Regions from separate parts of the Solibacillus sp. FSL W8-0372 genome, predicted to be linked through region 3. Evidence: riboswitches for the same ligand, from Rfam matches in the RefSeq annotation. Region 3 holds a riboswitch; each other region holds the start of a gene.
The links. A riboswitch is a leader RNA that binds a small molecule or an ion and turns the genes downstream of it on or off. The one in region 3 is predicted to bind lysine.
Positions count from the first base shown of each region.

Region 1 (3,258 bases), 1.5 Mb from region 3:
AACAGCCAGATTAGTCAGTGAAATAGAGGACTTTGAATATATTGTAACTTCAAGTGATCTCGAAGCGCTTATACTTGAACTGAATTTGATCAAATTACATGATCCGAAATATAATGTAAAGCTAACAGATGATAAAACATACCCTTATATAAAAATAACGAATGAACGTTACCCTCGAATAATAACGACAAGGAAAGTAAAAAAGGATAAGGCAAAATATTTTGGGCCTTATCCAAACGCGTATGCGGCCAATGAAACGCGGAAATTGCTCGATCGTTTATATCCACTTCGTAAATGTACACATCTGCCAAATCAAGTATGCCTGTATTATCATTTAGGGCAATGCTTAGCACCTTGTGTAAAAGAAATTGAAAAACAAGTATATGATGAAATGATAGGTGAAATTTCAAAGTTTTTAAACGGTGGTGTCGAAGAAATACAGAAAGATCTTCAGCAAAAAATGCTCGATGCAGCCGAAAAGCTGGAATTTGAACGGGCGAAGGAATTCCGGGATTTAATTGCACATATCGAGCAGGTTATGCAAAAGCAAAAAATCGTATCGGATGATTTAAGCAATCGGGATGTATTTGGCTATGCAGTCGAAAAAGGGTGGATGTGTGTACAAGTATTTTTTGTACGGCAAGGAAAATTAATTGAACGTGATGTATCGATTTTCCCTATATATAACGAGGCAGAAGAAGAATTTTTAACATTTGTCGGACGATTTTACGAGCAGCCACATCATTTACTGCCGAAAGAGATTTTTGTACCAAAGACGATTGATGGTACGATTTTGCAAAAGCTTTTAAACGTAAAGGTGCAGACACCAAAGCGCGGTACAAAAAAAGAGCTGGTCGATTTAGCTATGAAAAATGCCAATATTGCAATACATGGAAAATTCCAGTTAATTGAGCGTCAGGAAGAACGTACAGTAGGAGCTTGTGAAGCACTTGCCGAAGCTATGCAAATTCCATTACCACTTCGTATCGAAGCATTTGATAATAGTCATATGCATGGTGCTGATCCTGTTTCTGCAATGGTTGTGTTTGTAGACGGGAAGCCTGCAAAAAAGGAATACCGGAAATATAAAACACGAGAAGCCGCAAAACATGATGACTATGGGGCGATGCAAGAAGTCATTCGGCGCCGTTATACGCGGGTATTACGAGAAAGCTTGCCATTACCGGACTTAATCCTAATCGATGGAGGAAAAGGACAAATGGAGGTTGCAAGAGAAGTAATAGAAGATGAGCTAGGATTAATGATTCCAATAGCAGGTCTTGCAAAAGACGATAAGCATAACACATCCCAACTGTTATTTGGCGCTCCACCAGAAGTTGTACCTTTAAAACGGACAAGTGATGGTTTTTACTTATTGCAACGTATACAAGATGAGGTACACCGATTTGCCATTACATTTTTGCGTCAGCAACATCAGACGAATGCAATTACATCCGTTCTTGATGGCATTCCGGGTATAGGACCGAAACGTAAACAGCAACTTATGAAGCATTTTGGATCGGTAAAAAAAATTAGGGAAGCAACAGAGTTACAATTGCAAGAAGCCGGTGTTCCTGCCAAATTGGCAGAAGTAATTTATCGTCACTTTCACGAAGCATCATTGAATAAAGAATAATGTTGTGTTACTATAAAAGACAATTCAATAGTTAATAAACGATAGAGGTGCAGTATTTAAGAGTAAATTGCTCGAGGAAGAACAATTCCAGCGACAGCAATTGAAAGGGAATTCTGCCGAAGTGAAATACGTATTGTTCACGTGTTTTGCTGGTTTTGCATTTAAGAAATGTAAGATTGTCAGAACTTTATGTTCTGGAGAGCTATCCTGAAAAACATATAAACTTTTATTTGTATTGACGGCGACTTTCCATGAACATATGGAAGGTCGCTTTTTTGATGGAAAAAAATAAGGGGTGGAAGACATTGCAGACAGTTGTAGTAAAGTTTGGTGGACCAATGTTGGCAACAACAGAAAAAATAGTACAGGTAGCAAAAAAGGTGATAAAAGAGCAAGGTCGTGGCATAAACTTAGTCGTTGTCGTTTCTTCGATGACGTCCATTCGTCAAAATTTACGGCAATTTGCCTCGGAAATTACTCATGAACCGTCGAAGCGTGAAATGGATGCATTAATCTCTACGGGAGCGCAGATAACAAGCGTCCTTCTTGCTTTAGCAATTCAGGAGCATGGGGGAAAAGCAGTGTCACTTGCCGGTTGGCAGGCAGGTATCCAAACAAATGAAAAATATGGAAATGCCCGAATTGATTCTATAGTTAATAAGCGTTTTGAAAAACATTTTGAACTAGGAGAGATCGTTGTTGTATCAGGATTCCAAGGAATAACATACACAGACAACATTTCGACTTTGGGGAAAGGCGGTTCTGAAACTTCCGCCGTTGCATTAGCCATCGCCTTAAATGCGGAACGTGTTGATATTTATTCAACGGTAGAAGGCATTTATACGGCAGATCCGCAGCTAGTGGAGGATGCTACGAAATTATCTGTAATTTCATATGATGAAATGTTGGAGTTTTCCAATTTAGGTACCAAAATTTTGCATCCTCGAGCAGTTGAGCTTGCAAAAAATTACAATATGCCAATCGTTGTACGCTCAGCTACCGAAGACGTAGAAGGTACATTAATAAAAGGGGATGTAGACATGGAAAAAAATTTACTTGTGCGCGGGGTGGCATATGAATCTGATATTATTCGTTTAACGATCGGATATGATTCATATGAAACAGCGTCATTAGCCGAAGTATTTAGTGTTTTAGCGGAAAATGATATTAATGTTGATATTATTGTGCAGGCAGTTATTGACGGGATTAAGCCTACAATTTCTTTTACAATTTCAAAAGAAGAATTTGCTGATGCTTTACGTGTATTAGAGTCGAGTAAATTGTCACTTGGATTTAGTTTTGCAGATTTTGAAATCGGATTGGCTAAAGTATCGATTATTGGATCAGCAATGGCTTCAAACCCTGGAGTCGCAGCACGTATGTTTGCGCGTCTGGGACGTGAGCATATTCCGGTTAAAATGGTTAGCACATCTGAAATAAAAGTGTCGGTCGTTGTGCCACAAGAAGAAATGGTGCGCGCTGCCAATGCTTTGCATGAGGAATTTAATATAGCAATGAAAGAAGTTCCCGCTTCTTAAAATAAAGATACGAGACAGAGTGGAGAGTCTTTACTAGTGGTAATCAAGAATGATATAACTATATTTCTATGTTAAAGAAACTAA
Region 1 is NZ_CP150204.1:2,697,305-2,700,562, reverse strand. Features, by position in the region: gene uvrC (excinuclease ABC subunit UvrC) at 1-1,636, shown strand, start outside; lysine riboswitch at 1,671-1,849, shown strand; gene MKY13_RS13810 (aspartate kinase) at 1,942-3,174, shown strand.
Region 1: linked by a shared signal. The riboswitch ahead of MKY13_RS13810 (aspartate kinase) and the one ahead of MKY13_RS01250 (amino acid permease) in region 3 are both predicted to bind lysine.

Region 2 (3,258 bases), 1.6 Mb from region 3:
TGGAGATCGCGTAGAAAAAGGCGAATTCATCGTAGAATTAGAAACAGATAAAGTAAACGCTGAAATCATCTCTGAAGAAGCAGGCGTATTAACTCAAATTTTAGCTGAAGAAGGCGATACTGTTTTAGTAGGACAAGTAATCGCAGTAGTTGAAGCTGGCGAAGGCGCAGCACCTGCACCTGCAGCAAAAGAGGAAGCACCAGCTCCTGCTGCACCTGCAAAAGAAGAAGCTCCTAAAGCAGCAGCAGCTCCAGCTCCAGTAGCAGTTGAAGAAACTTCAGGTGAGCGAGTAATTGCTTCACCAGCAGCTCGTAAACTAGCTCGTGAAAAAGGCATTGACTTAGCAGCGATCTCTCCAGTAGATCCTCAAGGTCGTGTACGTGTTCAAGATGTAGCAGCTCATGGCACAGCGCCGGCAGCACCTGCACAAGCAACTGCAGCTCCAGCTGGAAATGGTCCAATGATCTTCACTCCAGCAGGTGACACTGATCGTGTAACTGTTGAAAAAATGAGCCGTCGTCGTCAAACAATTGCAAAACGTTTATTAGAAGTTAAACAATCAACTGCAATGTTAACTACGTTCAACGAAATCGACATGACTAACATCATGGCTTTACGTAAACGTAAACAAGAACAATTCGTGAAAGATAACGACATTAAATTAGGTTTCATGTCATTCTTCACAAAAGCAGTAGTTGCAGCACTTAAAAAATATCCATACGTTAACGCTCAAATTAACGGTGATGAAATTCACTTAAACAATTTCTTCGATATCGGTATCGCTGTATCAACTGAAGAAGGTTTAGTAGTACCAGTAGTTCGTGATGCTAACGCTAAGAACTTTGCTGAAATCGAGAAAAACATCGCTGAATTAGCTGGTAAAGCACGCGACAAAAAATTAGGCTTAAACGACATGGCTGGTGGATCATTCACTATCACTAACGGTGGTGTATTCGGTTCATTAATGTCTACACCAATCATGAATGGTACTCAAGCTGGTATTTTAGGTATGCACTCTATCGTTAACCGTCCAGTAGCTGTTAACGGTGAAGTTCAAATTCGCCCAATGATGTATGTAGCATTATCTTACGACCACCGTATTATTGATGGTAAAGATTCTGTTGGTTTCTTAAAAACAGTTAAAGAAATGATCGAAAACCCAGAAGATTTATTATTAAATTCATAATTAAAACTTTGAAAGCTAATTCGTAATGTATATTGCGAATTAGCTTTTTTCCTTTAAATTTCAGAAAAATGAGTGTTGACGGAAAAGTTGGAATAATGTTAAACTTAAACTATTAATTTAATAACAAAACCTCACAGCTTAGTGAGGTAGAGGTGCGGTATTTAATAGTTTTGTATGGAGTCATTGAGCTGACAGTGAAGTATAAAAGAAGGAAATATCGCCGAAGTGTTGTTATAGCTCGATTTAACAGCGCTGGGTCTGTAATAAATAATTGCAGGACTGTCTCAATCTTCTTCCCGGATGATTGAGGTGTGCTATCTCATATTGGGAACTGTAGAGGATTTGGGCTAATCGTGAATGTAAACGACCTAAGGATATCCTTTTTGGTCGTTTTTTTTCATTTTTAAAAGCCTGAAATACATTTATTAAGGGGAGAGTTAACTTGAAAAAGAAACTATTAATGGTCATTACCGCAATGATGACAATATTTGTACTTGCAGCATGCGGTTCAGATGACGAAACAACAACTGGATCAGACAAGAAAGTATTGAAGGTTGGTATGGAAGCCGGTTATGCACCTTTTAACTGGTCGCAAAAGGGCGATTCAAACGGTGGCGTACCGATTGATGGTTCGAAAGAATATGCAGCAGGCTATGATGTAGAAATCGCGAAAAAAATCGCTGAAGGCTTAGATATGGAATTGAAAGTCGTTAAAACGGACTGGGATGGTTTAATTCCTTCTCTACAATCTGGAGCAATTGATTTAGTAATTGCAGGTATGTCGCCAATGCCAGATCGTATGGAAGCGATTGATTTCACAGAAAACTATTATACAAGCGATTATGTAATTGTCGTAAAAGAAGATGGTCCATATGCAAATGCAACATCATTATCTGATTTTTCAGGTGCTAAAATTACTGGTCAGCAAGCGACAACTCACTATGACGTAATCGACCAAATCGAAGGTGTAAACAAGCAGGTTGCAGCAACTGACTTTGGTGCAATGCGCGTGCAATTACAATCAGGTGCAATCGATGGCTACGTTTCTGAGCGTCCTGAAGGGATCTCTGCTGAAATGGCATTAAACAACATTAAGTATATCGTTCCAGAGCCAAACTTCGAAGCAGATGAAGCTTCAACAGCTGTAGCAGTAGGGCTGAAAAAGGGATCTGATTTACGTGAACAAATTAACAAAGTATTAGCTGAAATTTCGGAAGAAGAGCGTCAGCAATTAATGGAAGACGCAATTGCAAATCAACCAGCAGCACAATAATCGTGTTGCAATTATTGTTTAATGAAGGTTGTCTTGCCGGCAAACGGGAGACAACCTTTTTCTATTATCATTGCTTAATACATATATTAATAAGAAAGAATTGGAGGACAAGGCTATGGCATTTTTAGAATCATCATGGAACTTGTTTACGAACAACTGGGATTTATTCGTACGTGGAGCTTGGACTGCACTTCTATTAGCGATTATCGGAACAATTTGTGGAACACTTATCGGATTCTTTATCGGAATAATGCATACAATTCCACAACGTAAAAGGAACGTAAAAACGATTATTTTGAAAGTATTTAACTTTATTTTAACTTCATATGTTGAGATTTTCAGAGGGACACCAATGATGGTACAGGCGATGGTTGTGTTTTATGGTCTCGTATATTTAGGGATTGACATTGACCGCTTTCTTGCAGCATCTGTCGTTATAAGTTTAAATACTGGGGCATATATGGCTGAGTATGTACGTGGGGGTATTGTATCAATTGACAAAGGTCAATTTGAGGCAGCTCAGGCAATTGGCATGAATCATCTTCAAACGATGTTACATATTGTCATTCCACAAGTAGCACGCAATATATTACCTGCAACAGGCAACCAGTTCGTTATGAATATAAAAGATTCTTCCGTATTAAGTGTTATTTCCGTTGTGGAACTATTTTTCACAGCGAACTCGATTGCCGGAAGCAACTATAAATATATCGAAGCATTCTTTATTGCAACGGTATTGTACTTCATTATGACATTTACCGTAACAAGGTTCTTATTACTGTTTGAGAAGAAGATGGAT
Region 2 is NZ_CP150204.1:1,835,539-1,838,796, reverse strand. Features, by position in the region: gene odhB (2-oxoglutarate dehydrogenase complex dihydrolipoyllysine-residue succinyltransferase) at 1-1,186, shown strand, start outside; lysine riboswitch at 1,326-1,511, shown strand; gene MKY13_RS09035 (transporter substrate-binding domain-containing protein) at 1,629-2,459, shown strand; gene MKY13_RS09030 (amino acid ABC transporter permease) at 2,575-3,258, shown strand, end outside.
Region 2: linked by a shared signal. The riboswitch ahead of MKY13_RS09035 (transporter substrate-binding domain-containing protein) and the one ahead of MKY13_RS01250 (amino acid permease) in region 3 are both predicted to bind lysine.

Region 3 (3,258 bases):
GCATGAACCAACTATTCGTCAAATCATGTACATAACCGAATAGAACAGGTCCGACTGCTGCAACTAAATAGCCGATTGATTGCGCAAAGCCGGAGAGCTCCGCTGCATCGTATGCAGTTTCTGTACGCAGTGAAAACAGCATCAATACTAAACCGAATGAAGCACCGCCTGCAAAACCTAAAAAGATCATCCATAATATCGCGAGGCTTGTCCATTCCATCAAAACACCCGTAAAGCCAATTAAATAACAAATCGTAAAGAAAATGACGATCGGACGCTGTGAAATGAGCTTCCCTGCGATAATTGGAATAACAAACGTCATCGGAATTTGCGCAAATTGCATAACAGACACCATCCAACCAGCCGCGGTAGCATCCAAACCTTGGCTTATAAAAATTTCCGGCAACCATGCAGAGGAGCAGTAGAATAAGAATGACTGGAAGCCCATTGCGCCTGCAACAGCCCAGGCGAGCGGTGATTTCCACATTTGGGTTTTCATTGTCTGTGATGCGGACATATGCAAGTCCACTTTAGGCGTTCGCAAAATCGGTATCCATATAGCTAATGTCAGAACACCTAAAACAATCGAAAAGCCTAAAGCTATTTGCCAGCCTGCATTTGTGGCAATCGGAAAACTAAAGCCGGCAGCAAGTCCGGAAGAAATATTCATCGATACGGAATACACCCCAGTTAACAAGCCGATATGCAGCGGGAATTTCCATTTGAAGTAACTCGGAATAAGAACATTCCCAAAAGCGATGGCAATCCCTATAAGAATTGTTCCTCCAATTAGAAGTGCTGTTTCACCTACTGAACGTAGTAAGACTCCGGTACAAAGTAAAATAACTGAATAAAATAAAGTCCATTCCATTCCCCATTTACGTGCGATGCGCGGTGCAAATGGTGAAACAATAGCAAACGCGACTAATGGAATAGTTGTTAAAAATCCTGCCAACACGTTTGAAATGCCGAGGCCATCCCGGATAAAGGAAATAATAGGACCTACTACAGTAATCGGTGTACGTAAAGTAGTAGCGAATAGGAATACAGCTACCATAAAAAAGAGAAGTGGTTTATTCGATAGTATTTTTTTGCTATTTTGGTTTATTTTTTGTTCATTCATCAATAAGGCTCCTTTTCCTGCAACAACGCCAATTAAATAGTTAGAATAATCTTAAAAAACAGAAAAATAGTAACGCGTTGCTATCAAAAAAATATTATGTTAGACTAATAATCATTATTTCAATTAAAGTAATTACCTCATGTAAATGTATGGGGTAGAGGTCGCAATCATTAAAATTAGTATAGCGGAGATTGAGAAGAATCTGTGAAGCTTTATGAAAGGAATGATTGCCGAAGTGTTATTTTTCTTCTTAAATATAACGCTGGGGCTGTCTCCGATAAGGAACAGAACTGTCACATGTGTAAGCATGTGTTGAGCTATCTTTCAAGTTTGATGAGGTGTAATTATAACCATCACAAAAACTTGTGGTGGTTTTTCTTTTTACACTTCACCAAACAAAACAAAAAGGGAGTTTTATAATCGTGAGTGAAATTAAAATAGATCAGCTCGGTAATAAAAACGAGTTAAAAAGAGGATTAAAAAGCCGCCATGTTACAATGATTTCGTTAGGCGGAACGATTGGTACAGGGCTATTTTTAGCATCAGGTGGTGCCATTGCACAGGCAGGTCCTGGCGGGGCATTGCTCGCATATGCATTAATCGGGGTTATGGTGTATTTCCTAATGACGTCATTAGGTGAAATGGCAGCTTATATGCCGACATCCGGTTCGTTTAGTACGTATGCAACGAAATTTGTAGACCCAGCATTAGGATTTGCGCTTGGTTGGAACTATTGGTACAACTGGGCAATTACAATTGCAGCGGAAATTGCGGCTGTTTCATTAATTATGAAATACTGGTTTCCGGACAGCTCGTCACTTGTATGGACGCTTTTATTTATCGCGGTCGTATTAACATTTAACTTATTATCTGTAAAAGCGTTTGGTGAAGCAGAATATTGGTTTGCGATGATTAAAGTCGCAACAGTTATTGTATTTATCATTGTCAGCTTTTTAATGATTTTCGGCATTTTAGGCGGGAATGATCCGGTCGGCTTCACGAATTTCTTTGCAGGAGATGCTCCGTTTAATGGCGGTTTCCTTGCACTATTCGGTATTTTCCTGGCAGCTGGTTTCTCATTCCAAGGGACGGAAATGCTAGGGGTAACAGCTGGGGAAACAGATGATCCAGGCAAAAACATTCCAAAAGCTGTACGTTCAGTATTCTGGCGTATTTTGCTGTTTTACATTTTCGCGATCGGTGCAATCGGACTACTTATTCCGTATACAGATTCACGCCTTTTATCAGAAGATATTGCAACAAGCCCATTTACATTAGTATTTGAAAACTTAGGTGTCGCATTTGCAGCATCTGTTATGAATGCGATTATTTTAACAGCAATGCTTTCTGCAGGGAACTCAGGTCTTTATGCAGCAAGTCGTATGCTTTATCAATTAGCAGTAGACGGAAAAGCACCGAAACTGTTTATGAAAGTAACGACGCGCGGCATTCCAATGTATGCACTTCTTGCTACATTGGCAGTAGGATCGCTCGCATTTTTAGCTTCATTCTTTGGCGATGGTGTCGTATATATTTGGTTATTAAACGCTTCAGGGATGTCCGGCTTTATCGCTTGGCTCGGTATTGCAATCAGTCATTACCGCTTCCGTCGTGCATATGTCGCACAAGGGAAGTCATTGAGCGATTTACCGTATGTATCGAAATTCTTCCCATTCGGTCCGCTATTTGCGTTTGCCCTATGTATGATTGTCGTACTTGGTCAAAACTATATGGCCTTTATGGGCGGGACAATTGACTGGTACGGAGTAGTCGTTTCATATATCGGCTTACCGTTATTTGCTTCATTATGGATTTTCTATAAAGTAAAACATAAAACAAAAATTGTCCCTTTAATGGACTGTGACTTATCAAATAAATAGTAATTAAAACGTAATGTGAGCATCAGCTTTCATTGCGTTTTTTTTGTGGAGTGAAACTGAATTGGGACATTAAGTCTTGCAAAGTGGCTAATATCTAAAGGAGAGTGTCTATTAAGTAAAGCCAAGTGTCTAAAATAACCATGAAGGGGGCGAATATATGTATTTGAGTGTCTATTATCACAAATGTAGTGAATAAAATAACTTTGCTCTCAATTATGAAATGCCCTTTAGCCTTCCTTTTATACTTTAAAAGGA
Region 3 is NZ_CP150204.1:245,030-248,287, forward strand. Features, by position in the region: gene MKY13_RS01245 (MFS transporter) at 1-1,123, opposite strand, end outside; lysine riboswitch at 1,271-1,451, shown strand; gene MKY13_RS01250 (amino acid permease) at 1,546-3,003, shown strand.